2 linked regions of the Thiorhodovibrio winogradskyi genome follow. The protein of the gene in region 1 binds, or shares a complex with, the protein of each later gene. Links are inferred from orthologs where the notes say so. Each region holds a gene or a part of one and is shown in the gene's direction. Other genes may lie near its edges. The genes, in order: uvrB and uvrD.

Evidence for each region.
Region 2: the proteins of uvrB (region 1) and uvrD are in contact, whole or in part, in a crystal structure (PDB 7EGT), measured with the Thermus thermophilus proteins. The link is inferred for Thiorhodovibrio winogradskyi from one-to-one orthologs. Residues at the interface, in WP_096411307.1 of Thermus thermophilus: Glu23, Leu25, Arg26, Asp27, Gly28, Glu29, Arg30, Phe31, Arg55, Glu326, Asp327, Phe328, Glu379, Ser382, Gln383, His398, Gly400, Arg401; in WP_096412145.1 of Thermus thermophilus: His654, Arg656, Phe657, Gln666, Asp668, Glu669, Lys680, Arg681, Leu682, Ser683, Lys685, Tyr686, Ala687.

The regions. Positions count from the first base shown.
Region 1 is NZ_CP121472.1:1,792,790-1,808,453, reverse strand. The notes cover bases 4,296-7,290. They hold uvrB (excinuclease ABC subunit UvrB), read left to right. Parts: upstream 4,296-4,781; coding sequence 4,782-6,800; downstream 6,801-7,290. Other genes in these bases: Thiowin_RS07985 (L,D-transpeptidase), read right to left, coding at 6,772-7,290. Outside these bases: Thiowin_RS08010 (LOG family protein), read left to right, coding at 1-164; Thiowin_RS08005 (amylo-alpha-1,6-glucosidase), read right to left, coding at 408-2,573; Thiowin_RS08000 (glycosyltransferase family 4 protein), read right to left, coding at 2,595-3,803; Thiowin_RS07995 (AAA family ATPase), read right to left, coding at 4,110-4,223; more of Thiowin_RS07985, read right to left, coding at 7,291-8,049; Thiowin_RS07980 (hypothetical protein), read right to left, coding at 8,262-8,450; Thiowin_RS07975 (Do family serine endopeptidase), read left to right, coding at 8,942-10,402; Thiowin_RS07970 (glycosyltransferase), read left to right, coding at 10,456-11,613; Thiowin_RS07965 (FxsA family protein), read right to left, coding at 11,592-12,014; divalent-cation tolerance protein CutA, read left to right, coding at 12,285-12,611; protein-disulfide reductase DsbD, read left to right, coding at 12,593-15,019; Thiowin_RS07950 (TlpA family protein disulfide reductase), read left to right, coding at 15,045-15,664. UniProt on the Escherichia coli protein: The UvrABC repair system catalyzes the recognition and processing of DNA lesions. A damage recognition complex composed of 2 UvrA and 2 UvrB subunits scans DNA for abnormalities.
Region 2 is NZ_CP121472.1:472,944-488,512, forward strand. What follows is about bases 376-3,275. They hold uvrD (DNA helicase II), read left to right. Parts: upstream 376-695; coding sequence 696-2,855; downstream 2,856-3,275. Other genes in these bases: queA (tRNA preQ1(34) S-adenosylmethionine ribosyltransferase-isomerase QueA), read left to right, coding at 376-666; Thiowin_RS02375 (TRAP transporter substrate-binding protein), read left to right, coding at 2,997-3,275. Outside these bases: more of queA, read left to right, coding at 1-375; more of Thiowin_RS02375, read left to right, coding at 3,276-4,088; radical SAM family heme chaperone HemW, read left to right, coding at 4,105-5,388; magnesium/cobalt transporter CorA, read left to right, coding at 5,508-8,405; Thiowin_RS02390 (SDR family NAD(P)-dependent oxidoreductase), read right to left, coding at 8,448-9,332; Thiowin_RS02395 (hypothetical protein), read left to right, coding at 9,533-9,676; ParA family partition ATPase, read left to right, coding at 10,081-10,710; Thiowin_RS02405 (hypothetical protein), read left to right, coding at 10,707-10,982; Thiowin_RS02410 (MBL fold metallo-hydrolase), read left to right, coding at 11,113-12,102; Thiowin_RS02415 (DUF971 domain-containing protein), read left to right, coding at 12,343-12,705; Thiowin_RS02420 (SapC family protein), read left to right, coding at 12,813-13,607; Thiowin_RS02425 (HlyD family type I secretion periplasmic adaptor subunit), read right to left, coding at 13,626-14,963; Thiowin_RS02430 (type I secretion system permease/ATPase), read right to left, coding at 15,016-15,569. UniProt on the Escherichia coli protein: A helicase with DNA-dependent ATPase activity. Unwinds DNA duplexes with 3'-5' polarity. Translocates on single-stranded DNA with 3'-5' polarity. Initiates unwinding more efficiently from a nicked substrate than double-stranded DNA.

The DNA.
Region 1 (15,664 bases):
ATTGGACGCCCTTGCGTGAATTCATTCTTGGAGCCATGCAGCGCGAGGGCACGGTGCGCGCGGAAGAATTCGATGTGATGCTGGTCGACTCGGTGGACAGTGCCATTTCGCACATCCAGCAGGCCATCGCCCCTGGCACGGACTCAGGCGCGCACCAGACCTGAACATCAGATGCGCTCAGATGCTGAAGACACCAGGAAGGCATCAGAGGCACCAAAGACGACAATGGCGCCTTTAGCGGACCAGCAGCACATCAACGATCAGCGGCACACTATCATAGCCCGAGCAGTCCGGACCACCCTCGCAAGAGGCAGCCTGGACCCGGGTTTGCTGATAAGACGACTGATAAAAAATGAATTTACTCACCTTTCAGCGCGCGCCTGTCTCGGTAGCTCGCGCTGATAAGATCATAGCAGCACAGATAACGACAGACTCGAACGCTCGCCACGCTCGACATTCACCGCCACATCGCGTCCGTAGCGGCGTAGTACCAAATTCAGTTGCTCCTTTCCGTAAACCAGCCCATCAATACGCAGCCAGTCGATGTAATCCGGCAGCCGCGGGTGGCGCAGGCGAATGTGGGGCGCCGCGGGCTCGAAGCTCAGGCCCAGCAGCGACTCCAGCAGCATGAACACCGCCCCGGCGGCCCAGGCCTGGGGCGCGCAGGCAACCGGGTACAGGGTCGGCGCCTGCCCGGGCAGCCGCTCGAAGCCGCAAAAGAGCTCCGGCAGCCGGTGCAGGTCGAAGAAAATCGCCGCGTTGAAAAGGCCGGTGAAGAGCGTCAGCGCCTCGTCCATGAAGCCATAGCGCGCCAAGCCGGCGGCGGCGATGGCGGTATCGTGCGGCCACACCGAGCCGTTGTGGTAGGACATGGGGTTGTAGCGCACCTCACCCGCGAACAGCGTGCGCGCGCCCCAGCCGTTGAAGCTTTGCGGGCTGACCAGACCGCGCGCCACCGCCGCCGCGCGCTCCGGCCGAACCGCCCCGCAGTAGAGCAGATGCGCCGGATTGGTGGTACGGACCTCGCAGCGGCAGCCGTGACCGTCGAGCGCCAGCGCATAGCCGCCGAGGGTGTCGCTCCAGAAGGCATCCTCGATGCGCGCGCGCAGTTGCCGCGCCTTTTCCCGCCAATGCTGCTGGCGTTCGGCGGGCAGCTCCAGGGCCGCGGCCAGCTCGGCGGCAAGCGCGAAGGCCTCGCTGGCATAGCCCTGCACCTCGCACAGGGCGATGGGCGGCTCGGCATCGCCGCCGTCGGCATGGAACACCGAGTCGTTGGAATCCTTCCAGCCCTGTTGCACCAAACCGCTATCGCCGTGGCGTGCATAGGTGAGAAAGCCGCGCTCATCCGCCGCCGTCTCCATCCAACCGAGCGCGCGCTCGATGGCGAGCCAGAGCGTGCGGATGAAGTCCAGGTCAGACGTGCGCCGGTAGTAGCGCCCGGCCAGTATCACGAACAGCGGGGTGGCGTCGACGGTGCCGTAGTAGCGGTCGAAGGGCACCTCGCCGAGCGCGGCCATCTCGCCCTGGCGCATCTCGTGCAGGATTTTGCCGGGCTCGGCCTCGCGGCTTAAGTCGGTATGATCGGCCTGGGTGGCGGCGAGAAAGCGCAGCACGCCGCGCGCCAGGTCGGGCTGCAGCCATAGGGTTTGCAGCGCGGTGATCAGCCCGTCGCGCCCGAAGGGGGTCGAGAACCAGGGCACGCCGGCGTAGGGGTAAGGCCCATGCTCGGTGGCGGTGACCAACATCTGCAGGTCCGCCAGCGAGCGGTTGATCCAATCGTTGAATTGCTCGTTGTCGCTGAAGATACCGGCACGCGCTTCCTGACTTGCGGCCAGCTTGCGGTCGATGGCGCGCACGGCAGCGGCGTGGCTGGGGGTACGGAAACCGGCCTGCGCATTGGCTCCGGAAATGCGCGCCTCGAGCCGCCGGGTCTCGCCGGGGGGGAGATCGAGCAGAAAGACAGCCTGCTGAGCGTCGAGCGTGAGCGGTTTGATGTCGAACTCGACCCGGGTGCGCCGGGTCGCGCCGTCGAGCCCGGTGTAACCCAGCACCATGGCTTGGGTTTCGCACACTGGCGCCAGCCGCTCGCCGCGCTGCTTGCGGCGCTCGCCGCGAACCTCGAACAGATCGCGGAAATCCGCACCGAAGCGATACTCAAGGCGCAGCTGCAGCGGCGCCCGCGCGTAGTTGGTGACCTTAAGCTCTTCGGTGAGCGCACAGGCCTCGGCGGCCAGTTCGCGGCGCAAATGCAGACTGCCCCGCGCCAGCCACAGACGATCATCGCGCCACAGGTCGGGCGCGGTCTGATCCACCACCAGGCGGCTGTTGTCCAGGCGCACGGTGGAATTGAGCAACAGGGGCTCGGCGCCGGCCACCAGCAATTGCCATTCCGACAGATGGCGGGTGCCGAGATAGTAAAAGCCTTGCTCGCCGAGGCCCACCCGGCCAATCTCCCCGTGGCGGCTGAAGACGGCGAAGCCGTCGTCGGACTTGAGCACCCGAGTGCGGTCGTCCGCGCGCGAGGAGGTGGCCGGGATGTACCAACGATGGTCGATTTCGATCGCGTCACGCATGGCAGTACCCCAACTCAGGCATCAGTCGGCCAGATCGGGCCGCTCTTGCTCGAACAAAGGCTGGCGCTCCCCGCGCGCGCCTGCCCCGACAGCGAACCTCGGCAAGCGAATCTCGTGCGAAGCCTGATTTGGAGCCGGGTGCGGAGTCTGGCGGGGAATCGGGCGCGGTGTGTGACGCGGCGCATCGGTGGCCGGCTCGCTCTGGGCCAGCAGCAGGCGGTGGTAGAACTCGACATAGCCCTCGGCCATGCGCTCGGAGGAGAAGCGGCGCTCGAAATAGGCGCGGCAGACGCCACGGTCGACGGCATCGATACGCTCCACGGCCACCACCGCCTGCGTGGGCGAATCCACCACATAGCCGCTGACGCCGTCCTGCATCACCTCTGGCACCGAGCCGAGGCGATAGGCAATCACCGGGGTACCGCAGGCCATGGCCTCGATCATCACCAGGCCGAAGGGTTCGGGCCAGGCGATGGGGAACAAGAGCGCGCGGGCGCCACCAAGGAGTTCGTTCTTGCCGCGCTCGTCGACCTCGCCGACGAACTCGATCAGCGGATGGGACAGATGCGGCTTGATGCGGGCGTCGAAATACTCAAGGTCCACCACATCGACCTTGGCCGCCATCTTGAGCGGCATGCCGGCGGCAAGCGCGATCTGTATCGCCGTCTCCGGCCCCTTCTCCGGCGACATGCGCCCGAGGAAGGCCAGATAATCGCCGCCACGCGGATTGAAATCGTACAGTGCGGCTGGCACACCGTTGTAGACGGTTCCCAGCCAGCGCGGGGCCGAGCCCAGGGGCGCGCGCTGATGATCGGCGATGGAGACCACCGGCATGTCGCGGAACTCATTGAAGACAGGCTTGAGATCAGGCAGATCCAGACGCCCGTGCAAGGTGGTGAGCTGCGGCTCGGGACGCTCGCGCCATAGCGGAAAGTGCATGAAATCCGTATGGAAATGCAGGATATCGAAGTTCCCCGCCTCGCGCGCCACCTGGCCGAGCTGCAACAGATGCCAGGCCATGGGATCGCGACGCTCCTTGGACAAACGCAGCGCCTCTGGGACAATGGCGCGCAGCTCTGCGCTGGTGTCTGAGTCGCCACTGGCGAACAGGGTCACGTCATGGCCCTGACTCACCAAGGCTTCGGTCAGATAATGCACCACGCGCTCGGTGCCGCCATAGGTTCTAGGCGGTACACTCTCATGCAGGGGGGCGATTTGAGCGATTTTCATATCGGGAACCTCCAAATCGATCAGAAACAAGGGACTCCACGCGCACCTCAAATCGCGGGAGCCTAAAAATTATGGCAACGCTGCGCTCACAACATGCGCCGGACGCTGAGCGCCGGCGAGGACGCACAGGCGGCTTGTTCGGCAAATTCCATGCCGGAAGCCAAGGTAGGGATCGGAACCGAGATTTTTCAAGTCCCCAAGTTGAGAAACGGGGACAGCGGGGACATACCACATTTCTTTCTCTTAGCGGTTAGGTCGCGGATAACCCATTGCCGGAACCGCCAGCACTGCTCACTTCGAACCCCATCAGATTGCGGCTATGGTGTCGAGCAACAGCGATTTGCCAAAGCGACGTGGGCGGGAGAGAAAGGAATACTTGCCCTGCGCGATCAGCCTAAGAGCATGGGCGGTCTTGTCCACATAATAATGACCCTCCTCGCGAATCTAACGGAAGGTAGAGATGCAGACGGGGAGTTTCTTAGGCTGCATGGAGCCATCATAGCACTGGAACGAGTCATGATCGGCAAGACGTCGACGCCCATAGACGCGCGATTGCTGCCAGACCGTAGTCAGTTAGCCCCCTCATTTTTGACGAGACAATTCGGGGCGGAGTTAGCATGATCTGCCCCCCCATTGAATGCCGCTCCCCACTGACGCGACGCCCCCTCTGGCATGCTGCAATGCTCTGGCGGATAGCCCGCAAGCTTGGTGGCACCAGCGCCATTGTTCCAACCTGCCGGTCTCAGCAGTTCGGCGGCCTCGGCAGTTCGGCTTGTTTTTATCCTCGCTGCGCTCGATTTTTCGGCTAGCATGCCAGATATGACCAAGCGCGGAAGGTCCTAGCGGTCGTTTTTATCCTCTACCTGCTTTTATCCCTGACTCCCGCTACCCGCTGCATCTGGCTTTGGAGGCTATGCACCGCGCCAAGACTGCCAGCACAAACTGCATCCGTCGAGCCAATTCCTGGCAACCATCAGAATGAGCCAATCCAAACCCTTTCAGCTTGAATGCCCCTTTCAGCCGGCCGGTGATCAGCCCGCTGCCATCCGCGCGCTGACCGAGGGGTTGCGCGACGGCGAGGCCGGTATGACGCTGCTCGGCGTGACCGGCTCGGGCAAGACCTTCAGCATCGCCAATGTGATTGCCGAACTGCAGCGCCCGGCGCTGGTCCTGGCGCCGAACAAGACGCTTGCCGCCCAGCTTTATGGGGAGATGAAGGACTTTTTTCCGCACAACGCGGTGGAGTATTTCGTCTCCTACTATGATTATTACCAGCCGGAAGCCTATGTGCCGGCCACCGATACCTATATCGAAAAGGACGCCTCGATTAACGAGCATATCGAGCAGATGCGCCTGTCGGCCACCAAGGCACTGCTCGAACGCCCGGATGTCATTATTGTCGCCACTGTCTCATCCATCTATGGCCTGGGTGATCCTCAGGCCTATCTAAAAATGGTGCTGCATCTCTCGCGCGGGGATCTGGTCGATCAGCGCGCCATTTTGCGCCAGCTTGCCGCGCTGCAATATCGCCGCAATGAGATTGAACTGGCGCGTGGCAGCTACCGAGTGCGCGGCGACATTATCGATATCTACCCGGCGGAGTCCGAGGACGAGGCGCTGCGGGTGGCGCTGTTCGATGATGAGATTGAAGAATTGTCCCTGTTCGATCCCTTAACCGGCGAGGTGCGGCGCAAGGTGCCGCGCTTCACGGTCTTTCCTAAAACCCACTATGCTACCCCACGCGAGGTGGTACTCAATGCCATTGAGCAGATCAAGGTTGAACTGCGCGAGCGCCTGAACTGGCTGCACGATAACAACAAGCTGATTGAGGCCCAGCGTCTGGAGCAGCGCACTATTCATGATCTGGAAATGATGCAGGAAGTCGGCTACTGCTCCGGTATCGAGAACTACTCGCGCTATCTGTCCGGACGCGGCCCCGGCGAACCGCCGCCGACCCTGTTCGACTACCTGCCGACCAATGCCATGGTGGTGATTGATGAGAGCCATGTCACCGTACCGCAACTCGGCGGCATGTACCGGGGGGATCGCTCGCGCAAGGAGAACCTGGTCGAGTATGGCTTTCGCCTGCCCTCGGCACTGGATAACCGCCCGCTGCGCTTCGAGGAGTTCCAGGCGCGTCAGCCGCAGACTATCTATGTCTCCGCCACCCCGCGCGACTATGAGATCGAGCACTCCGGCGCCGTGATTGAGCAAGTAGTGCGCCCGACCGGCCTGGTGGACCCGGAAGTGGAAGTGCGCCCGGCGCTGAGTCAGGTCGATGATCTGCTCTCGGAGATTCATCTGCGCGTTGCCGCCAACGAACGGGTGCTGGCCACCACACTGACCAAGCGCATGGCGGAGGATCTGACGGATTATCTGTCTGATCATGGGGTGAAGGTGCGCTATCTGCACTCGGATATCGACACCGTCGAGCGGGTGGAGATCATCCGCGATCTGCGCCTGGGCGAGTTCGACGTGCTGGTCGGCATCAACCTGCTGCGCGAGGGGCTAGACATGCCCGAAGTTTCGCTGGTCGCCATTCTGGATGCCGACAAGGAAGGCTTTCTGCGCTCGACTGGCTCGCTAATCCAGACCATCGGACGCGCCGCGCGCAACGTCCAAGGCAAGGCGATTCTCTATGCCGACAAGATCACTCAGTCGATGGCCCGCGCGATCGAGGAAACCGAGCGCCGCCGCGCCAAGCAAATCGCGCACAATGAGGAACAGGGGATCACACCCCAGACCATCCGCAAGGCAGTGGCCGAGATACTCGAGGGCGCTCGCGTTCCTGGAGCGCCCGCACCCGTGCGGCGCGCCAATCGCGATGGCCAGGATGCCACCGCCGAGGAGCATTTAACCCCGGCGCAGCTCAGCAAAAAAATCAAAACCCTGGAAAAACAAATGAATCGCCACGCCCGGGAATTGGAATTCGAGCAGGCGGCTGCGGTCCGCGATCAACTCAAGGCGCTCAAGTCGCGGGTACTGACGGCGGCGTGACTGAGCCTGCTGCCTGTGAGGCAGGGGAACCCTCGGCCCCAGGAGCGCTCTCGTCCGAGCCAGAGGGTGCGACACTCGGGGGTTCTTCATTGGAAGGCTGGGCACTCGAAGTCTGATCACTCGAGGTCTGGGCACTTACTGGCTGGGCACTTGCTGGCTGGACATTCTGGGACTCGCTACCAGAGGGTTGTGCATTGCCGGAGGCCTCTAAGGTTTCTTGAGTCCCTGCAGCGCCTGATGCATCAGATGGCTGATCGCCGGTTGAGCGCGTTGCGCGGCGACCCGTCGTTTCTTCTTCCGAACCACGGCTGCTGGGGCTGCTGGCCGCTTCGGAATCACCACTGCTGGCCGGCGGCGGAAGATCCTCCCCACGCAATGCCGCGATCTCGGCATCAAGCGCGCCGAGCGGATCGCCATCCCGACGCGCCTGCGCCGCGGCACGCGCCGCGCGCGCCTCGCCCTGCTGGGCTTTGACCCGTTCGGCATAATTGCCGTAGCTTGGGCCCTGAGAGCCGATCACTGTTACCCGGGTTCCCGCGTCGACCTGCTTGAAAAGCCGGTCAGCGAGCTGCGACGGCATGCGAATACAACCATGGGACGCCGGACTGCCTGGTCTGGGGATAGGACCGGCGTGCATGCCGATGCCATCATAGGTCATGCGCATGAAATGCGGCATTTTGGCGCCAACAAAGCGCCCGCCAGAGGGGACGGCATCGCTCCCGGCACGCGCATTGCGCTTAACGAGTTTTCCGTTACCGTCATAAATCCGGCCGTAAAGATTGGAGCGTTTGTTCACCACCTTCTCAAGGATCGAGAACTCACCCGTTGGCGTGCGATGACTGGACACGCCAGTGGCCACAGTACTCCAACCCACCAGCTCCTTACCGTCAAAGAAGCGTGCCTGCTGGGTGTCGGTGTCGATCACAATGCGACTCACGCGACGGCCGTCGCCATGCCACTCGAACATCTTGCCCACCGCCGCGGCCTCCTGCGGTTGCGGGATATCGCCGTTGGGTGGCGGCCAGGGCAGCGGCGCGTCCTCTGCCTCGGGGTCGGTGGTGGCAGTGGCTGCGCTCTGTTCCGCGCTCTGCTCAGGCTCGGCATCGGGAGCCTTCTGCTGCGCACGCTCTGGCAGGCTCTGGGTGCAGCCGCTCAGGAGCGCACTGAGCAGACAAAGCCGCAGCACGTCGAGCAGCAGGCTCTTGCGATCGAATCCAATAGATGCGATTGCGGCAGAGCCGATCGCCACAGAGTGCGGCCTCCGAGTGGTCATGGCCGTTAGGTTGTTCATCCGTCAATCACCCCAAACCTGATCGCTGCAAGAGCAGCCAAAAATCAAACACCAGCGGGGCTTCACGTTACCCCGTTCATGCTTGCGAAATCAAAACAAATTTCCGCATCCTTGCGGTCTCCTTTCAGACGCACTCAAGTACTCATCAGAGGCGCTCAAGCATCCGCGACTCAGGGATCCGGGTCGATCTCCTTGAAGGCGTCACGCATCGCCTCGATCAGAAGCCGATTAGCGCGTTGTTCGTCTAGTTCCGGGACTTCCCAAGCCATGATGCGGGAATATTTTTTCACCAAATGGCGCAGGTCGAGCAGGAGTTCATGACGATAGCGCGACATTTCAATCTGTTCCAGCTCGGCCATCGGCGGATCTCCCCATTCATCCCGCGTTCATCCCGCATTCATCCCAAGGCTCAACGCGTGCGACCCCTTGACCACCCGCAGTGGGTCCGGAATAGCCCATACCCGATATGTCGGTGCATTGTGCTGCAAATGACCGCGCTCCGCCATCGCTTTGCCGTCAGTCCAAACAGGTACGGAAGACGTCAAGATGAAAAATCGGTAATGTGCGGGAAAAGCCGCGTTAAGGCGACTACCATGACAATCCTGCCAAAAGCAAACCAATACAAGTGACAATGCAGGCCATGAACACTATGACTCAGATGCGATTCTGCTTAACAACTGGCTTTACAACTGGTCTTACCTCAGGCCTTGCCTCAGGTCTTGGCGCAGCCAGGCCGCGAGCTGTCCGCACCGGCTGCAACTCGAGCCTTGCCAAACATCCACGCCCGTCGAACAAGGCGGTAACACTCGCCAAGGACCACCGTGCCGAACTGACAACAGCGGCTTTCCTGATGCTCGGTCTCCTTGTAATGGCCTTGATCGCCCCCGGCCCGGTGCGCGCGGCAGCGGAGTCGGAAGCAGTGATGCGCACCACCATGCCACCACCGGTCACCATGGCAGCGCCCAGTTTTGCGGACATTGTCGAACAGGTGGTCGATGCAGTGGTGAACATTAGCGTTGAACAATCAGTCCGCGGAGGTCACTCTGGCGCTTCCGGTCTCCCGCCCGTTCTGCCACCCGGACTGCCCGAAGACTCTCCGCTGTCGGAGTTTTTCCGCCGCTTTCATGCCGAGCCCGGCTTCTCCATGCCGCGCGAAGGGGAAGGTTCCGGCTTTATCATCGACCCAGCGGGCTATATCGTCACCAACAATCACGTGGTCGAGGGTGCCGAGCGCATCCGGGTCACTTTGAACAACGCCGATGAATACCAGGCAACCTTGATTGGCCGCGACCCCAAGACCGATCTGGCGCTGATTAAGATCGAGCCACAAACACCTTTGACCGCGGTTCAGCTTGGCAGTGCCGCGGGTGCCCGGGTCGGCGACTGGGTGCTGGCGGTGGGCAATCCCTTCGGGCTTGGTGGCTCGGTCAGCGCCGGGATTATCTCGGCGCGCGGACGCGACATCAACTCCGGCCCCTATGATGATTATCTGCAAATCGACGCGCCTATCAATCGCGGCAATTCGGGCGGGCCATTGTTCGACGCCAGCGGTCGGGTGATTGGGGTCAACACCGCCATTTTCTCCCCGAGCGGCGGCAACATCGGCATTGGCTTCGCCATCCCGGCCGAGACGGTGTCGAGCATCGTCGCGGATTTGCGCACCAAGGGCCATGTGGATCGCGGCTGGCTGGGCGTGCAAATCCAACCTGTCACCGATGAAGTCGCCTCCAGCCTTGGCTTGCCGGACCGCAAGGGTGTGCTGGTGACCGACGTCCTGCCCGAGGGCCCGGCCGCGGCCGCGGGCCTGCGCAACGGGGACGTGATACTGGGCGTATCCGGCCAACCCATGGAAGACTATCGGGATCTCACCCGCCTGATTGCCAGCCTGGAGGCTGGCACGAAGGCGCGGGTTGAACTGATGCGGGGCGGCAAAGACCTGACCCTGCCCGTGACCATTGGTCAGATGCCGGGCGATGGCCAACTCGCGGCCAGCAGCCCGAACAACGGCAGCGACCAGGCACGCCTGGGCGTGTATCTGACGCCAATCACGCCCGAGGGTCGGCGTCAGTACAACTTGCGCGCGGACACCACGGGCGTCCTGGTCGCGGAGGTCGAGCCGAACGGCCCGGCGGCTCGCGCCGGCATTCGCGCCGGCACCGTGATTTCAATGGTTGGGCAGCAACAGGTGAGCACTCCAGAGCAGGTCGTCGGCCTGATTCGCGATGTGGCCGCTCAGGGCCGCCCGTCAGTGTTGCTGCGCGTTGAACAGGACGGCCAGCAGCGCTTTGTACCCGTGCCTTTTCAGGGCTGACCCCTTCAGGGCTGGCCACTTCAAGTCCGACAAGACCGCCTCGGGAGAGACGAATGTCGCCCCACCCCGACTCCATCGCCGTGCTCGCGTCCTTTTCCGGCAACGGCGGGGTGGAGCGCATGCTGATCAACCTGTTGATCGCCTTCGATGCCCGTGGCATAAGGGTTGATCTGCTGCTGCTGCGCGCGAACTCAGCCTATCTGCGGGACCTCCCACCCGGCATTCGCCAGCGTCGGCTCGCCGGGCGCCACAGCCAGCTTGCCATCCCGGCCCTCGCGCTTTATCTGCGGCGGGCACGCCCCGCCGCCCTGCTGGTGGCCAAGGACAGGGCCGGGCGCAGCGCGGTCATGGCGCGCGCCCTGGCCGGGGTCGACACCGCCATCCTGCTGCGCCTGGGGACCCACCTGTCGACCGCCATGGCCGCTCGCTCGGCCGCGGAGCGCTGGTTGCGCTATGGGCTCATCCGCTGGCTCTATCCGCATATCGAGGGCATTGTCGCGGTATCCGCGGGCGTTGCCGAGGATGTGAGAACCCTTGCCCGCCTGCCCGCCGAGCGCATCCATGTAGTGCGCAACCCGGTGATCACGCCCGCGCTTGCCGAGCGCGCGCAAGCGCCCTGCCCTCACCCCTGGCTGCGGCACGCGGAGCGCGAACCGGCGCAAACGCCCGTGATCCCAGTCATCCTGGGTATCGGTCGCCTGCAGCGGCAGAAGGACTTCCCGACCCTGATCCGCGCCTTTGCCCAGCTCAGACAACAGCGTCCGTGCCGGCTGATCATTCTGGGAGAAGGAGCCAAACGCCCGGAACTGGAAGGATTGATTGCCGAACTTGGCCTGAGCGAGTCGGTCGATCTTCCGGGGTTTCTCGCCAATCCCTACCCCTTTATCGCGCGCGCCAACCTGCTTGCGCTCTCCTCTGCCTGGGAGGGATCACCCAATGCGCTGACCGAGGCCCTGGCTTTGGGCACCCCAGCGGTTGCCACCGACTGCCCGAGCGGACCAGCCGAGATCCTGCGGCAGGGTCGCTTTGGCCCCTTGGTGCCAGTCGGCGATGCCCACGCACTGGCACAGGCCATGGCCGCGACCCTGGATGCGCCCCTGCCCGCCGAGACCCTGCGCGCGGCAGTCAGCGACTATCAGGCGGACATCAGCGCCGGCCGTTATCTGGAGCTCATTCAGAGGATACGAGGTCAGTCATCCTCGCGCCGATAATCCACCTCGATGTAGTCCTGCCGGGAGCTGTGCACACTCACATCGCCGGCAGCTGGCGTCACCGCGATATAACGGCGGATTAACCAGTGACGCAGGGGCGGCACCAACAGCAGAAAACCCACGGCATCGGTCACAAAGCCCGGCAGCAAGAGCGAAAACCCGCACAGCAGCAAAATGGCGCCATCAAGCACCTCGAACGCCGGCATCACGCCCTGGTCAAGCATGGTCCGCACCCGCATCAGCACCGACAGCCCTTGCTCACGCACCAGGTAGCCACCCAGCGCCGCGGTAAAGATCGACAACAAAATGGTTGGCAGCGCCCCGATGATGGACCCCACCTTGAGCAAAAAATACAGCTCGATCAGGGGCGTGCCGACGAATAACAAAAAAAACCAAAGCACAATGGAGCTCACAAAGCAGTGGATGAATGAATGATCGCCACCATCACCGAAACCGGCGCCAAGCCGGCATCGGACCAACATCAAGACAAAATCGCGGCGGCAACGCTTGATCCGCGACCATAGACCGCGGAGCCGACTAGCGCAATCCCCCAACCCGGAAAGCTTGGCTCGCCTTCACAACTGCCTTAAGCCGGCGCGCGCGCACCGCTATGGTCTAGAATGCTCGGCCAATTGTCCCGACTCAACCAGCCGCCACAGGGATTCTCGCCAATGTCATCGCCACCCTGCATCGCCTACTGCACCTGTCCCGACGCTGCATGCGCCGAGCGCATCGCCACGCTGCTAGTCAAAGAAGGTCTGGCCGCCTGCGTCTCCCTGCTGCCGGGCGCAACCTCCTTTTACCTCTGGGAAGGGGATCTGTGCCAGGATGCCGAGACCCTGCTGATGATCAAGACAACGCAGGCACGTTTGCACGCACTTGAGGCGCGTATCTTGACCGAACATCCTTACGAGGTGCCTGAGTTTATTGTCGTGCCTGTTATCGCGGGATCGGATCACTATCTGGAATGGATTGACACATGCACCAAAAGCACGTGATGCCCAACCAAAAAGCACACCACAACCAAGCCCCACGCCCTGGGCGATCCTCATCCGCGTCTGGCTGGCTTGGCCTCTGGATGCTGGTCGCGGGGCTGGTAACGAGTCTGAGTGGACCGGCATGGGCGGATTTCCTGCCAGTTCAGCAGGCCTTTCAACCCGCGGCCGAAGCTCTTGGCCCCGACGAAATAGCCGTGCGCTGGCGGATTGCCCCCGGCTATTACCTGTACCAGGGCAAGCTCCGCTTCCGCAGCGAGACACCCGGGGTGAGTTTGGGCCAGCCGCGGCTTCCGTCGGGCGAAATCCGGCAGGATCAGTTCTTCGGCGAGGTCGAGATTTATCGAAATCAGATAGAGATACGAATTCCGCTTGAGCGCGCCGACAGCGCTGCTGGGCGCCTAACACTGCTCGCGCGCTTTCAAGGCTGCGCCGATGCCGGCTTCTGCTATCCGCCCGAGGAAGTCGCGCTCGAGCTTGACCTGCCTGCCCTTGATTCAGCCGCCCAGCAGGCGCCCAATCCGGCAACCAGCCCTGCCTCTGACTCGAGGCCCGCCTCCAACCCGCTCAATGCGCTCGTTACCAGTGCTCGTCGCGGCTTCGCTGGTGAGCACGACATTCTCCCAGCCGAGGAAGCCTTTGTTTTTTCAGCCGACATCAAGTCACCCAACCGGCTGGAACTGCGCTGGATGATCGCGCCCGAGACCTTTTTATATCGTGACAAGATCACGCTGGAACTCACCCCAGAGAGCGCCGAGGCCGCGGGCGTGCGACTTGGCGAACTCGCTTTGCCCGAGGCTGAGATCAAGGCCAACACCGTGCGCCCGGACGGCAGCATCGGCGATGTCGCCATCTACCAGGGCCTTCTGAGCGCCGAGCTACCGCTGCTGCGCACTCGCGGCGAGGCGAGCGACATTCGCTTGACCGCCAGCTTCCAGGGCTGCGCCGAACGCGGCATCTGTTATCCGCCGGTGACCAAGACCATCACCCTGGCCTTGCCGCCGACCACCGAGCTGGCTGATTCGCAAGCTGTGGCGGATGCGCGAACTCTGGCCAGCGCACAACCCCCCACAGCCACCGCGCCCCAGGCGGAGATAGCGCGTGTCTCCGAGCAGGACCAGATTGCCGCGCGGCTGGCAAAAACCGGCATCTTCGGTGCCCTGGCACTCTTCTTCGGTCTCGGGCTATTGCTGGCCTTGACCCCATGCGTCTTCCCGATGATTCCCATTCTCTCGGGCATCATTGCCGGTCAGGGCAAGGGCATCACCACCCGCCAGGCCTTCATGCTGTCGCTGGCCTATGTGCTGGCCATGGCGCTCACCTACGCCATCGTCGGCCTGATTGCCGGGCTCTTTGGCGCCAACCTGCAGGCCGCATTCCAGACTCCCTGGGTGCTGACGCTCTTCGCCGGCATTTTCGTCGCCCTAGCGTTGTCGATGTTCGGCTTCTACGAGCTGCAACTGCCCAGCAGCCTGCAAACCCGGCTGACGGAACTGAGCAACAAGCAACAGGGTGGCACCCTGATCGGCGCGGCCATCATGGGTGTTCTCTCGGCTTTGATTGTTGGCCCCTGTGTCGCCCCACCGCTGATGGGCGCGCTCATTTTTATCGGCAAGACCGGTGATGCGGTGCTCGGCTTTTTTGCCCTGTTTGGACTTGGGCTCGGCATGGGCGCGCCTCTGCTACTCATTGGCACCTCTGCCGGCAAGCTACTGCCGCGCGCCGGTGGCTGGATGGATGCAGTCAAGGCCGTGTTCGGCGTGCTGCTGCTGGCCGTGGCGATCATGTTGCTCGAGCGCATCCTACCGGCGGCCATGGCAATGGCGCTCTGGGGGCTGCTGCTGATTGCCTCGGCGGTGTATCTGGGCGCGCTCGAGCCCCTGCCCGTGCAGGCCAGTGGCTGGCGCAATCTATGGAAAGGCCTGGGTATCAGCCTGCTGATCTATGGCGCCCTGATGCTGGTCGGCACCGCCGCCGGCGGGCGCGATACGCTGCAACCCCTGCGCGGGCTGATGCCGGTCGGTGGCGCGCAAAGCAGCGCCCAGGCCGAGTTCAAACGCATCAAGACGGTCGCCGATCTGGAGCGTGAACTGGCCGCCGCCGCGGCCAAGGGCCAACCCCTGATGCTCGACTTCTATGCCGACTGGTGTGTATCCTGCAAGGAGATGGAGCGTTATACCTTCCCCGAGCCCGAGGTTCAGGCCGCCATGGCGGGTTTTGTTCTGCTGCAGGCCGATGTGACCGCCAACGATGCCGAGGACAGAGCCCTGATGCAGGAGCGCTTCGGCATACCCGGCCCGCCGGCGATACTGTTTTTCGACTCCTCCGGCAGCGAGTTGCGCGGTTTCCGCCTCGTTGGCTTCGTGCCGTCGGAAGAATTTGCCGCCCATTTGCGCGCACTTAAACCATGACCCTAGGGTCCATCACGGTGATCCCATGAGTGTGATAAAAGTCCTGTTCGTCACCCTGCTGGCTGGCACACTGAGCATCAGCGTTGCCCTCTTTGGTCAGCGCTGGATGGACGACCATCCGAATTTCGCCCTGATGTCCGGAACAGAACGGCAGCGGGCGATGGTCCTCCCGGACCTGCGCCTGACGGACATTCATGGCAATGAGATCGGCAGCCACAACTGGGCTGGCAAGGTGCTGATCATGCACTTCTGGGCGAGTTGGTGTGCCCCCTGCCTGTCCCAGATCGGCTCGCTTGAGCGCCTGCAGGTCGCCCACGACACCAGCGTGCTGCAGGTGGCGAGTATCGCCATCGACACACCCAAGGACATCAGCACCTTCCTTGCCAGCCGCCCGCTCAATTACCAGATACTCTTTGGTGGCTTGCCTGAGATCGAACTGGCGGCACGTTTTGGCAACCGGACCCGGTCCCTGCCCTTTACCCTAATGTTCGATCGCACTGGCCGCGCCGTTTTCAGCCAGGCTGGCCTCATTGACGAGGACAGACTCAAGCTGGAGGTTGAAGCGCTGCTGCCGCCCCTCTTGCCTGAAGGCAGCAGCACTGGAGGCGTCCGGGCCAATCAGAAGATCGCCGATACGCGGCGATT
Region 2 (15,569 bases), 1.3 Mb from region 1 along the record:
CGTCAGGGCAATCTCTATGTACTTGCGGCCCTGGATCACGAGCTCACAACCCTGCTCGCGCGCCATGGTCATGTCCCCCTGCCGCCCTACATTGAGCGCGCCGACGATGCCACCGACGCCGAGCGCTATCAAACGGTCTTCGCTCGCCATGCCGGCGCCGTGGCCGCGCCAACGGCCGGGCTACATTTTGATACCGCGCTGCTTGACCAGCTCAAGACCAGGGGCATTGCCTGCGCTGAGCTGACCCTGCATGTGGGCGCTGGCACCTTCCAGCCGGTGCGGGTGGAGCATCTCGATGCGCATCAGATGCACGCCGAATGGCTGGAGGTCAGCACCGAGCTGGTCACGGCGGTTGCCGCGGCCAAGGCCCGTGGCGGGCGGGTGATTGCAGTGGGCACCACCAGCGTGCGCAGCCTGGAGACCGCGGCCGCGGGTGGCGAGCTCAAGGCGTTCCGCGGCGACAGCCGGCTGTTCATCCGCCCCGGTTATCGCTTCCGCGTGGTCGATGCCATGCTGACCAACTTTCATCTGCCAGAATCCACCTTGCTGATGCTGGTGTCCGCCTTTGCTGGCTATGATCACATCATGACTGCATACCGTCACGCGGTGGCGGAGCGCTATCGGTTTTTCAGCTACGGGGATGCAATGTTCCTGACCCCTCAATAAGCCATCGCCTTCTGCGCTAGAATGCCCACATGGATGTTTCACGAATTCTCGATCCCCTAAACCCCGCCCAACGCGAGGCGGTGTCCGCCAGTGGCGGCAATGTGCTGGTCCTGGCCGGCGCCGGCTCGGGCAAGACCCGGGTGCTGGTGCATCGCATCGCCTGGCTGCTGCGGGTGGAGGGTCTGCAGCCCTGGGCGGTGCTAGCGGTCACCTTCACCAACAAGGCTGCGCGGGAGATGCGCTCGCGTATCGAGGAGATGCTCGAGCAACCGGTCGGCGGCATGTGGGTTGGCACCTTCCATGGTCTGGCGCATCGGTTCCTGCGCGCGCACTGGCAGGACGCCAAGCTACCGCAGCAGTTCCAGATTCTCGACTCGGACGATCAGTTCCGGCTCATCAAACGCATCCTCAAAACGCTCGAGCTGGACGAGGCACGCTGGCCGCCCCGCCAGATTCAGGGCTACATCAACAAGCACAAGGACGAGGGGCGCCGCGCTGGTCATCTCGACGATGGCGGGGATTTTTACGAACAGCAGCTCATCCGCGTCTATCGCGACTATGAAGACGCCTGCGCGCGCGGCGGTCTGCTCGATTTTGCCGATTTGCTGCTGCGCACCCATGAGCTGCTGCGCGAGCGACCGGACATCCTGCACCATTATCGCACGCGTTTTGGCGCGCTCCTGGTCGATGAGTTCCAGGACACCAATGCCATTCAATACGCCTGGCTGCGACTGCTGAGCGGCGACAAGGACAACTTGTTTCTGGTCGGCGACGATGATCAGTCCATCTATGGCTGGCGTGGCGCGCGGGTGGAAAATATCCAGAGCTTTCAGCGCGATTATCCCAACACCCAGGTGGTGCGCCTGGAGCAAAACTATCGCTCCAGCGGCAATATTCTGGCCGCCGCCAACGCGCTCATCGCCAATAATCCCACTCGTCTGGGCAAGGAACTCTGGACCGAGGACAGCGCCGGCGAGCCGGTGCGTCTGTATTCGGCCTTCAATGAAATCGACGAGGCGCGCTTTGTCGCCGAGCGCGTGCGCCGTGGTTGTGCCGAGGAGGGCATGCGCCGCTCGGAATGCGCCATCCTTTATCGCACCACGGCCCAGTCGCGCTTGTTTGAAGAAGCCCTGATGCAGCTCGGCCTGCCGTTTCGCGTCTATGGCGGGCAGAAATTCTTCGAGCGCGCCGAGATCAAGGATGCGCTCGCCTATCTGCGCCTGCTGGCCAACCCCGATGACGATGCCGCCTGCGAGCGGGTGCTGAACGTGCCGGCGCGCGGCATTGGGACCCGCACGGTCGAGATATTGCGCGATCATGCGCGCGCGGCGCGCTGCTCCCTGTGGCGGGCGGCGGGCGACGCCCTGGGCAGCCAGTTGCTGCCGGCGCGCGCGACTGGGGCGCTGCGGCAGTTCATCGACTTGATCCGCGCCATGCAGCAGGCGAACCAAGACCAGTCGCTGGCGGATTTAACCTTGCAGACCATCGATGCCAGCGGCCTGCCAGCCCACTACGAAAAAGCCAAGGACGGGCGCGGGATCGACCGGCTTGAAAACCTGGAGCAGCTGGTCGAGGCGGCGCGTCGTTTCGAGGGCGAGCTCGAGGACGATAACGCCGATCCGCTCGGCAGCTTTCTGGCGCACGCCGCGCTCGAGGCCGGCGAGGGCCAGGCCGACGGCCATGAGGACGCGGTGCAGTTGATGACCCTGCACAGCGCCAAGGGGTTGGAGTTTCCCCTGGTCTTCGTCACGGGCGTGGAGGAGGGGCTGTTCCCGCACAGCATGTCGGCGGATGATCCCGACCGGCTCGAGGAAGAACGCCGCCTGTGCTATGTCGGCATGACCCGCGCCATGCAGCAGCTGTATCTTACCCATGCCGAAAGCCGCCGCCTGCATGGGCGCGAGGAGTATCCCATGCCCTCGCGCTTCCTGCGCGAGGTGCCGGTGGCGCTGATCGAAGAGGTGCGCGCCCATGGCGGTCAGCGGCGCCCGGGGCCGGTGCTCGGTGGCGCGCCAACGGCGGGCGGCTTTCACCTCGGGGAGCAGGTGGTGCATCCCAAGTTCGGCACCGGCGTCGTACTCAATAGCGAGGGCGCTGGCGCCAGCGCGCGTATTCAGGTTAATTTCGAGGCCGTGGGGCAAAAATGGTTGGTGCTGGCTTACGCTCGTCTTGAGCGTGCCGCAGGATGATCCGGTTCAAGCCAGCCGAAAACGCCAATCAACCATTCTCGATCAACTCTCTGTCGTTCGTCGCCGATCAATGCGCGCGACCGACCAGAAAACAGCGACGATTCGCTTCAGACTCACCCGACCAGCAGGAGGACGCTATCGATGCAACGTAGAGACTTCATTAAAGCTGCCGGAGTTGCCGCAATCACGGCTGGCGCGAGTACCCAGGCCGGGCAGGCCCATGCCAAGGAGAAGCCAGAGTATTCCTGGAAGATGGTGACCACCTGGCCAAAGAATTTTCCAGGGCTGGGCACGGGGGCCAATCATCTCGCTGAACTCATCGGCCAGATGAGCGGGGGCCGTATTGAGGTCAAGGTCTATGGTGCGACAGAACTGGTCCCGGCGTTCGAGGTGTTCGACGCCGTCTCCGCCGGTACCGCCGAGATGGGCCATGGCGCCGCCTATTACTGGAAAGGCAAGAGCGAGGCGGCGCAGTTTTTCACCACGGTGCCTTTTGGCCTGACCGCGCAGGAAATGAACGGCTGGCTCTACCATGGCGGTGGCATGGAGTTGTGGCGTGAGCTCTACGCCAAGTTCAATCTGGTCCCGGCCCCGGCGGGTAACACCGGCGTGCAGATGGCTGGCTGGTTCAATAAGGAAATCAATTCGCTCGAAGACCTCAAAGGCATCAAAATGCGCATTCCGGGCCTCGGTGGCGAGGTGCTCAAGCGCGCGGGTGGAACCCCGGTCAATCTGCCGGGCGGGGAGATTTTTACCTCCCTGCAGTCCGGTGCCATCGATGCCACCGAATGGATTGGGCCTTATAACGATCTGGCCTTTGGTCTCTACAAGGCGGCGAAATACTATTATTACCCCGGCTGGCAAGAGCCCGGCACCACGCTGGAGGCCATGATCCACAAGCCTAGCTTCGATAAGCTGCCGGATGATCTCAAAGTGATTGTGATGACAGCCTGCAAGGCGATCAATCTCGACATGCTCTCGGAGTACATGGCACGCAATCCGGCGGCACTCGACACCTTGGTTGAAGAGCACGGTGTTGACGTGCGCCCGCTTCCGGCGGATGTGGTGGCCAGGCTGCGCGGGTTATCGGGAGAGGTGGTGGCGGAGATTGCCGAGCAGGATGAATTCTCCAAGCGGGTCTATGCCTCCTATCAAAAGTTTTTGAAGCAGTCGCAGGCGTGGAGCAAGATTTCGGAATACGGCTACCTGACCGCGCGCGACCACGCTGGCTAGTACTCGGCCTGGGCAGGTGTCCTTATCCCGGCAAGCGGCGGACCAGCGGCGTTTTCTTGCTGGCCCGCCGCCTGTCGCGCTCTATGTGCATTGGCCCTGGTGCCTGCGCAAATGTCCCTATTGCGACTTCAATTCCCATCCCAGGCCCGACCATTGGCGTCAGGCGAGCTATATCGATGCGCTCCTGGCGGACCTCGATACCGAGCTTGAGCTGCAGCCACTGGAGCAAGCCGTCGAGACCCTGTTCATCGGGGGCGGCACGCCCAGTCTGATCGAGCCAGCCGAGCTGCACCGGCTGATCGCTGGCATTCGTGGCCGCCTTGATTTGGCCGCGCATGCTGAATTGACACTCGAGGCCAATCCGGGCGCTGCCGATGCCGCTTGCTTCGCGCAAGCCTTGGATGCGGGCATTAATCGGTTATCGCTTGGTGTGCAGTCCCTGTCCGATGCCAAACTCAAGGCCATCGGTCGCGTGCATGATTCAGCTCAGGCGCGACAGGCCTTTGCTCAGGCGCGGCAAGTGGGTTGCCGCAACATCAATATTGATCTGATGTTTGGGCTGCCGGGACAGAACCTCGGGCAAGCGCGCGCCGATCTTCAAGCCGCGCTGGCACTGGAGCCAGAGCATCTGTCCTACTATCAGCTCACCCTGGAGCCAGGAACGGCCTTTGAGCGCGTGCCGCCTTCCGTGCCCGAGGATGATCTGCTCGCCGACATGGCCGAGCAGGGGCAGCAGCTGCTCACCGACAGCGGCTATCGGCATTACGAGGTCTCTGCTTTCGCACGGCCCGGCAGAATGTGCCGCCACAACCTCAATTACTGGACCTTTGGGGACTATCTCGGCCTCGGCGCTGGTGCTCATGGCAAGCGTACCGACGCCAAACAGGGCAGGGTCGTGCGTCGCGTCAAATGGGCCGACCCGCTGCGCTATCTGGAGTCCGTCCGGCTCAAGCAGGCAGCGCCCGACGCCTTGGTGGCTGAGACCAACGAACTGAGCGATCAGGACGTGATCCTGGAATTTGCGCTCAACGCATTGCGCCTGCGACAGGGCGTTTCACTTTCGTTGTTTGAGGCCCGTGCTGGGCTATCACGAAACCGGCTCGCGGGCGCGCGTGCCCGTGCCGAGGAGATGGGGTTGCTTGAGCGCGGTGCCTCCCATCTGCGCGCGAGTGCTCGAGGCCGGCTTTTTTTAAATTCTCTCCTTGAGTACTTCATGACGGATCCGCCGGATGAATGGTTGGAAGTGGATCGGCTTGGCGGCGGAGACCGCCGCGACCGGGCTTCACATCGCCGACTTTGACGCCGCGGGTCTTTGCACACTGCTTTGAAGCACTTTGCTACACCAGACTTGTGGTCGCTGTATCATCAGCTCCCAGCAAAAATAATGACTTGACCCGCAGGCATCATCGATCTCTCGACATGACGCGAAAAACCACCTTGCCACCGATGGCGGCGAATCAAGCGGCGGGAGAGCCCGGATCAGCGCGCGGCTCGGAACAGGCATCTCACCAGCCCCCGCCGCCTGAATCGACCACGGACGTGGTCAAAACGCCGCTTAAAGGTGCGAAGCACGCCAGGCACGCCAAGCGCTCCAGGGCGGGGACGACGCGCACCCGCCTGCCGCGACCCAAAGGCTCGCGCCCCGGCACACCAGGCGGCGTTGAGTACCATGAGCTGATCCGCGGCGGCTCCGGCACGCCGGTGCGCGCCCTCTGCACCGATTTTAGCCAAGAGCAGATCGAAACCCAAGAAATCAAGGACATCAAGGCTTTTCTAGACGCGCACCGACCAAGCTGGTGCCAGGTTCGCTGGATACATGTTGAGGGGCTCGACGACCACAGTGTGATTCGTGGTTTGGCCGAGAAATATCAACTGCACCCTCTCGCCATTGAGGACCTCCTCGAGCACGAGCATCGCGCAAAGCTTGAGGATTACCCTAACACCGGCGATTTACCGGGGCGACTGTTCGTGATGGCACAGGCCGTCACGCTCGTGCGCGGCCAACCCCTGACCGAGCCGGTCGCGTTTTTCCTCGGGCGCACCACCTTGCTGAGCTTCAAGAGCGGCTCCCATGGCGTGATCGACGAGATCCGCCACCGGATCCAGTCACCGCTCTCGCGGGTGCGCCAGCACGATGCCAGCTTTCTGTTTTATGTGTTGATCGATGCCATCGTGGATCACAGCTTTCCCGTTCTCGACGCCTGCGCGCAGCGTCTTGAGGACGCGGAGGATCAAATCTTCAGCCACCCCGACACCATCAGTCTGCAAACCCTGCACGCGATTAAGCGCGATCTGGTCATTATTCGACGCACCGCCTGGCCCATGCGAGAGCTGGTGATTCAGCTCCTGCGAGACCGCCATCAGTGCCTGTCCGAGATCACCCAGACCTATCTGCGCGACGTCTACGATCATTGCACCCAAATCATCGATTTGGTCGAGACCTACCGCGAGATCGCCAGCGCGGTCACCGAGACCTACACCTCGATCGTCTCCAACCGCACCAACGACGTCATGAAAGTCCTGACCATCATCGGGACAATCTTTCTCCCGCTCACCTTCCTCGCCGGGGTCGAGGGGATGAATCTGGAGATGCCGGAAGCCCACTGGCCGCCCGCCTATCCGTTGTTCTGGCTCCTGTGCATCCTGATCGCGGGCTTGATGCTCTGGCACTTCAAACGCAAGGGCTGGCTGTGGCAACGGCAACCCGAAGCCGGTGCCGAGCCGGGTATTAACACGCAGATCACACTCGATTGTTATGCTCGAACGCAACTGACAATGCAGCAAGCCGCGGAGCCCAGTGAATCACCGCCAGCCAACCGCGCAACCGGAGTCCCAATGAGCTCTCGGAACAAGACCTCAGCACGTCCCCGCAGTGTGCAAGCCTACATCGACGAAACGCCGTTCTGGCAGGATGGCACTTCAACTCCTGGAGTACCCTTGACCCGAATGCAGTGGCGCATCTGGATACTCGCCACGGCGGGCAAGTTCTTCGAGGGGCTGGTTGTCTTCATGACCGGCGTCGCACTGCCGTTGATCGTGATGGAATTTCAGCTCGACGCCGCGCACAAGGGCGTTGTCGGGGCCGCCGTCCTCGCCGGCATCCTAATCGGAGCCACGGCCCTTGGCGGTCTCGCCGACGTGTTTGGCCGCAAGCGGATGTTCATCGTTGAGATGATCCTGTTCGCGATCTTTCTGGCCGCGTTAACCTTCAGTCCCAGCTTCCCGTGGCTGGTCGTTTTTCTGTTTGGCATGGGGATGGCGCTCGGCTGCGACTACCCAACCGCGCATCTGATCATTTCCGAGAGCATTCCAAGCAAGGACCGCGGCAAGCTGGTTCTGAGTGCCTTTGGTTTTCAAGCAGTTGGCGCACTGGTCGGCACCATCGTCGGGTATCTGATCCTCAACTTCACCCAAGATCTCAGCGCCTGGCGCTGGATGTATGCCACCGCCATCATCCCTACCATTGTCGTCATCATCGGGCGCTTTTTTATCACCGATAGTGGGCATTGGCTGCTGGCCCGCGGTCGGGTGCAAGAGGCGGAAACAGCCCTGCACCGGTTGCTGGAACGCGACCCCGCTTATCCCAAGACGGTGTGTCTCGAGGTCCCCGAAGCCGAGGACAAAGGCGACGGCAAGGCTCACGCCAAGGGCGGCTTTCTGGCACTGTTCAACCGCAAGAACCGTCGCGCCACCTTATTTGCCTCCATTCCGTGGTTTCTTCAGGATCTTGGCACCTACGGAATCGGCATCTTCACACCCACCATCCTGGCCGCCGCCCTCGGCCATCACACCAACCACGAGCACAACATTGCCGCCGTCATCCATAACGACATCCTGGCCGCCAAGGGCGCCGCACTGCTCGACCTGCTGTTGCTATTTGGGATCATCGCCGCCGTGCTTCTGGCGGACAAGGTCGGGCGCGTACGGCTTCAGGTGTTCGGCTTCATCGGTTGTGCGATTGGCTTGGCCCTGGCCGCCGGATCGATGAATTTCGCGGAACCCTTGCAACTCTGGGTGCTCGCGGCTGGCTTTGTGATCTTTAACTTCATGACCAACCTCGGGCCCAACGCCCAAACCTATCTGATTGCGGGCGAGGTCTTTCCGACCCATATCCGCGGGCAAGGTGCCGGCTTTGCCGCCTCCTTTGCCAAAATTGGCGCCGTACTGACAGCCTTTTGCTTCCCGATTTTTCAAAAAGATCTCGGCACCCAAAATCTGCTGCTGATCCTGGTTGGCTCTTCACTGCTGGGGGCTTTGATCACCTGGCTGCTGCGCATCGAGACCAAGGGCCGGAACCTTGAGGACATCGGGTGCTGATTCAACAACCCATGGGTTGTTAGCGCCGACGTGACGATGTTGCTAAACAGCCGGTTTGAAAATCTGCACCCGATCAGGTTGCTGTCCCGTTAGATGTTCACTAATCTGCCAGAGGCGGCGGTTGGCATCCAGGTCGCGTGCCTGCCGCGGCGCGGTGAGCGGCTGGCGGCCATCAAAATAGCACCCGTTCATGTCCGCGAGCGAGGGATCGCGCATCAGGCGCAACACCCGTTTGGCCGCCTGCTCCGGCGTGGGCAGCGCCCAGCCGAGCAGCAGCGCGATCAGCTTCCAACCCGGCCCCTGCGCGCCGTCGGTTCCTCCCAGATTAGACTTGAAGACCCCGGGAAAAACACAGTTGACTGTCACGCCCGAGCCTTGAAGACGCCGTGCCAACTCAAAGGTCTGGTGCAGCAAGCCGAGCTTGGACTGGCCATAGGCCTGCATCATCCGGTAGCGGCGGCGCTCCCAGTTGAGATCGTCGAAGTCCAGCGCGGTGTTCATGCGCGTGCCGACATGCAGGATGCGCGCAGGGGCGCTGCCCTTGAGCCGCTCCAGCAGGAGATGGGTTAACAGGAAGGGAGCGAGGTGGTTCACGGCCAATGCACACTCAATGCCATCGGGACTCAGCCGTCGCCGCGGGAAGGCGGTGGCGGCATTATTGATCAACACATGGAGCTGCTCGAAGTCCTTCAGAACAGCCTCGGCCAGGGCGCGCACTGATTGTTGATCAGCCAGATCGGCCACATACAAGCGCACCCGCGGGTTGCCGGTTTGCTGGCACATCAGCTCGCGCGCCCTCTCGCCGCGGGCCGCGTCGCGCGCGACGATGCCGATGTCCATCCCTTCAGCGGCCAGGGCCGTGGCCATGGCCTGGCCCAATCCCGAATTGGCGCCGGTGATCAAGGCGGACTGGCGAGCATTGTGCATGATCCTAATCTCCCGGTTTCGTTCTCGTTTGTCGATGCGGTTAGAGCGTCGTCTGAACGGCGGCGATCCGAGCGCGTACCGGCCACAAAGTCACGCAGCCAGTGATGATTATTCATGATGAATACCGATAGCTTAAAAATAACTAATTGCGACTGCAAGCGGCTCGCCGATGCGCGAGACACACTGGAGGCCGAGGGGCGATGATGGCGGTCGATTTGTTCGCCCACAACGCGCTGCATTTTTGGCTATTCTGCGTGCTCGTTGTTTCAGCCGCCAGCGTGCCGATTGGAGTGCGGGCGGAGTCCGACCTCGACGCCACGCTGTCCAATAGGGAGCAGGTCTGAAACCTGCCGTGGCGCTGGGGATGTGGTTTGCCGGACTGTTGGCTGCCATCGCCGTCAAATTAACGCGAAGACCATCATTGAGCGATCCCGGATGGCCAATAACTCAGTGAGCTTGCAAACACCAAAACGCAACCTAATCAATGCAGCCATTTCCACCTCCTTGGATAATCCTGAGTGGATTCTTCGGAAACAGCGAAGCGGAGGTTCCAACATGCCCCAGCAGCAACAAGACAACATGGGTGCCGGCGGCACCTGCATCTGCCCGAAGTGTGACTATCTGAGTTTACCCTTCGGTTGGAGGGCGCGGAGACCGGTTCTATCGAGGCTTGAGCCGGCTAGTATGGCTTTTTTGAACTCCGAAACGTGAGTTAGAATGATCAGAGGCTTTTTCCGAGGAATCCAATGTGGCCATTATTGCCGTGGTCAGCAACAAGGGCGGGACAGGTAAAACAACCCTGGCCATGAGCCTGGCCGCCGGGTTGCTGCGCCATGACAGCCTAATGCTGATCGATGCCGATCCGCAGCAATCGGCTTATCAGTGGCGGCTGGTGGGCGAGAATCGCCCGGGGCTGCCGCCCGTGGTCGCCGTGGCCCATGGGTTTGAATCCACGGTCAAGGCACTGAGCGAGAGCCACCATCACCTGATTATCGACTGTCCGCCCTCGATTAAGTCAGAGCAGAGCGGGCAGGCGCTGCGCCTGGCGGACATTGCCCTGGTGCCGGTGCAGCCCTCGCCCATGGATCTCTGGGCAACGGCGCCCATCGCCCGGGTGATCACCGAGCTGCGCGCCGAGAATCCGCGTCTGCGCGGCTTTATCGTGATGAGCCAGATCGAGCCGCGCACGACCCTGTCGCGCCTGATGCCCGAGGCAGTCGCCGAGTTGGATCTGCCAGTGGCGAGCGCCATGCTGCGGCGGCGTTCCATTCATCGTCTGTGCGTGCTAGAGGGGCGGACGATTTTTCAAAGCGGCCGCCGTGGCGCCGATGCCGTGGCCGAGATAGAGCAACTCATTGAGGAGATATTCCGCCCATGACAGCCGCCAGCAAGACCGAACGCCAGCTCATCGATTCCATCCGCAAGGCCAAGACTGGCAGCGGGCCGGCGGCGGCTGAGTCCGACGGCACTACCGCGACGGCGCCCGTGACCGATGCGACCAAGGCGCCGGCGGCCACAACCAAGCAGGACAGCCCGCCGCCGCGGCCACGCGCCGCGGCGGGCAAGGGCGGCGCGCGCAAGGGCGCGCGGGCAGCGTCCGCGACTGGCGGTGCCGGCTACAGCAGCGCGCGCCGGGTTTGGCCGGACTGATGCCTGGCCGCTGGGACAGTCTGTCTCCCAGACCGAGTCTCGCTGGCCTAATCTCACCGGCCGAATCACCCTAGCCGAATCACCCAGACTAACTCTTAAATGGACGACCAAATCCGAACTGGAGCAGATGATGGAAACCATCGCTGATGGCATTACTTGCATCGATACCGACCTTTATCGCCCGCGACTGGCGGCCAGTTACTTGATTCGCGGTGGCGACAGTCTCGCTTTTATCGATACCGGTGTCGCCCGCGCGCTGCCCCGGCTGCTCGCTGCCGTGGCCGATCTGGGCCTGACCCCAGCGCATGTCGAGGCCGTGATTCCAACCCATGTGCATCTCGACCATGCCGGCGCCGCTGGTGCTTTGATGCAAGCCTGCCCCAATGCGCGCTTGATCGTGCATCCCAAGGGCGCGCCACATTTGATTGATCCCGCCAAGCTGATCGCGGGCGCCACGGCTGTTTATGGCGCGGAAGATTTCGCACGCCATTTCGGCGCCCCCACGCCCATCCCCGAGTCACGCGTCGAGCTGGCGCAAGACGAGCAGCGGATTGATCTCGGCGGCCGCATCCTGCGCTTTATCGATACCCCGGGGCATGCCAACCATCACGGCTGTTTGTTCGATGAGCGCACCCGTGGTTGGTTCACCGGGGATACCTTTGGCATCGCCTATCCGGAGTTGCGCACCGAGGCCGGACCCTGGTTGTTCGCGCCCACCACCCCCGTGGCCTTTGATCCGAGCGCTTGGCAGGCCAGTGTGGATCGGCTGCTGGAGGTCGCGCCGCAAATGCTGTTCCTGACCCATTATGGTCGCCTTGACGGGCCCGCGGCCCTGGCGTGCCAGCTCAAGGCGAGCATTGCCGCGCTGGCCGAGCTGGCCTTGCAGGAGGAGCACTTGGCCGAGCAGGACTCCAGCCAGCAAGCGCGGGCCGAAGAGGGCCGGCTCGCGCGCCTGAGGGCCGCCGTCGCCGACAGCCTGGTCGCCGCGGCCCAAGCCCATGGCGTGCGTCTGGAGGCCGCACGCATCCGCGCGCTGCTGGCAGTGGACACTGACTTAAACGCCCAGGGGCTGGATGTCTGGCTCAAGCGCCGGCGTAAGCAGCGCGAGGCGGCGACTTGAAGGGCTGGGCCTTGGACTGGGCTTTCATTGAGTAGGCGCCATTTGCCCGCCATTTGCCCGCCAGTCGCCCGCCAGTCGCTTGAGTTCCGCGGGCTGTCACCCACCTAACGCCCAAGGTTCCGACCGTCCCCGAGACAATACACCTGTGTGACACAGGGTATCTCCTCGGGCTAAGCCGGCTGCACGGGCACTCACCCCGACAGCCAAATCACCAGATCGCGCCACGGAGTTTTCATTAGCATGCCAACCCCAACGGAATTTAATCTGCACCGTGCCTCGCGGGTGCTCGAGATCGCCTTTGACGACGGCGCCCACTTCACCTTTCCGGTCGAGTTATTGCGGGTCTACTCTCCCTCGGCCGAGGTCATGGGCCATGGCCCGGGTCAGCGGGTGCTGCAAATCGGCAAGGAGGAGGTCGGTATCGACAAAATCGAACCGGTCGGCAACTATGCCGTCTGTCTGCATTTCGACGACGAGCACAACACCGGCATTTACTCCTGGGAGTACTTATACAATCTTGGCAAGAATCAGGAAGGTCTCTGGGCCGATTACCTGGCGGAACTCGAGAAAGCCGGCCACAAACGCAAGTTGCGTGCATCTTGACAGGAGACGACAACAGGCACGCACAGCCTGATGAAGCAGCACTGGCGCGGGGGCGGTGACCAAGCTTTTCGTCATCAGGCATTCAACAACAGGCACCAGGAGGTTCCATGTCTCGGTTCGTTCCCATCTCAGCTGAACACCATGCCAGCCAGCGTTGGCATCGCTTCAGCTCTTATGAATTTGCCCGGCAGGCGCATCTCGCGGCCTTGGTCGGCGCCGAGCTGCCCAAGGCTGCCATGACCATGCCCATCGCCCTGGTGCCGCGCGCCGCCCAGGCGGAGTCCCAGAAGGACCACACCCAGGGTTTCATGTTCATCGCCCTGCTTGGTCTGGAGCCGGGCGTCAACCTCTTCATCGCTCCCAATGGCCGCTGGATTGGGCGCTATGTCCCGGCCGCATTGCGCGGCTATCCCTTTCGTCTGGCCAAGGCCGGGGATGACAAACTCGTCCTCTGCGTCGACCAGGACAGCGGTCTGATTGGCGAGCAGGGCGACGAGCCTTTTTTTAATCAAAATGGAGAGGTCGCCGAGCCGGTCGGTAAGGTGATGGAATTTCTCACCCAGATCGAGCGCAACCGCGCCGCCACGCTAGGCATCTGTGATCGCCTGCGGACCCATGGGCTCATTCAACCCTGGCCGATCAAACTGAAGGCTGCCGATGGCGGCGGGCGCCCCCTCGAAGGACTCTTTCGCATCGACGAGGCCGCGCTGAACGCACTACCCGCCGATGCCTTGATCGAACTGCGCGACGCCGGCGCATTACCCCTGGCCTACTGCCAGTTGCTGTCCATGCAGCAGCTCGGGCTGCTTGGCGAACTGGCCAAGTTGCGCGCTGCCCAGGCACCCAAGCTCAATGATGTGTTCAGCATCGCGGACGACGACCTCCTCCATTTTGGCGACTGATCCAGCGCCGGTCGCGGCTCAATCCTCTTTAAATGCAGTGGCGAAGATGTCCGTGATGGGCTGCAACAGGTATTCGAGAAAAGTCCGTTCGCCGGTAATAATCATGACCTGCACCGGCATGCCCGGTTGCAGGGTTTTCCCCTCGAGCTTTTCCATCCCTTCGGGCGTCACCCGCACGCGTGCCAGGTAATAAGAGTTTCCGGTGCGCTCATCGGTCAGGCTGTCGGCCGAGACCGTCACTACCTTGCCCGGAATGCTCGGTGTGGTGCGCGCGTTAAAGGCGCTCATGCGCAGATCCGCGTTCAGGCCGGGATAGACCCGATCGATGTCCACCGGATTGACTTGCGCCTCCACAATCAGATTCTCGTCCATGGGCACAATGTCGAGCAGCGGCTCGCCAGAGCGCACCACCCCGCCAATGGTGTGCAGATTCACCGCCACAACATTGCCGGAGACTGGCGCGACTATCTCAGTGCGCTTCAGGGTATTTCGCAGTGCCCGCTGACGCTCGCTCAGATCGGCCAGTTTTGTCTCAACCTCGCGCAGCTCGGCATTGACTTCCGTGCTTTGCTGGCGGTCAAGCTGCACAATCTGCAACTCGGTCTCGCTGATGCGCACCCGGGTCGCGGCGATGGAGGAAATATGTTCGGCGCGTTCGCCTTCTAGTTCCGCCACCATGCGTTCCCATTCGCGCAACCGGCTCTTGTCGCCCAGTCCTTTCTTGAACAAGGCTTTCAGCCCGTCGATCTCCTCCTGATAAAGCTCGATGCGCTTGACTTTCGTGGCCGCTTGGGCCTCAAGTCCGCGAATCTGTTCCTCAAGCTGCACGATACGCTGTTGCAGCACGTCTTTTTCGCCCTGCAAGGCCTTGCGCCGCGCCGCGAATACCCGTTCCTCCCCGGAAATGGCTTCCTGAATACGCGGGTCTTCTTGTTCCGTGAGCAATTCAGCGGGAAAGCGAATGCCCGTCTCGCCATCGCGCTCGGCAATCAGGCGCGCCGCGCGTGCCAGCAGGCCAAGAAACTGGCTGCGTGCGATCTCCAACTGTGCGCTCGCCTCGGTGGCATCGAGCCGCACCAGCACCTGGCCCTTCTCGACATAATCGCCCTCCCGGACCAGAATCTCCTCGACAATGCCGCCCTCGAAGTGTTGCACCGTCTTGCGCGTCGACTCCACCGCGAGCTGGCCCGGTGCCACCGCCGCGCCGTCAATGGGCGCCACCGACGCCCACACGGCAAAGCCGCCAAAGCCGAGCAGCAGAACCAGCAGTCCGGCAATCCAGATTGGTTTGTCGTTGGTGGGTACCTGTGGGTCGCCGTCGGTTTCTAGCCGGCGCGGAATAACATCTATGTCCATAAGTAATAGCGCATGCAACATCCAAAATGAAAATTAAGCGGTCCTTGTGCAATCACCCCACCGCCTGTGCCTGCAGCGATGGCCGCGCCACCGCCGCCGGGCGCGCGAACTGCGCCAGCACTTGCTCGCGGCTGCCAAAGGCCTCCACCATGCCCTCGCGCAGCACCACCACCTTGTCCACGTTGTTCAGCACACTCAGACGGTGGGTAATCAGCAGCACAGTGGTGCCTTCCTCTTTCAACTGGGTGATGGCCCGCACCAGTGCCGCCTCGCCCTGATCGTCCAGATTGGAGTTCGGTTCATCAAGCACCACCAGCACCGGGCTGCCATACATGGCCCGCGCCAGGCCGATGCGCTGGCGCTGCCCGCCCGAGAGCACCGCCCCGGCATCGCCAATGGGCGTGTCATAGCCCTTGGGCAGGCGCAAAATCATCTCATGCACCTGGGCGCGCTTGGCCGCGGCGACCACCTTCTCGGCATCCACCTCGCCAAAGCGAGCGATATTCTCGCCCACGGTGCCGGCGAACAACTCAATATCCTGCGGCAGATAGCCCACAAATGGGCCAAGCTCATCGCGGTTCCATTGGCTGATGTCGGCCCCGCTCA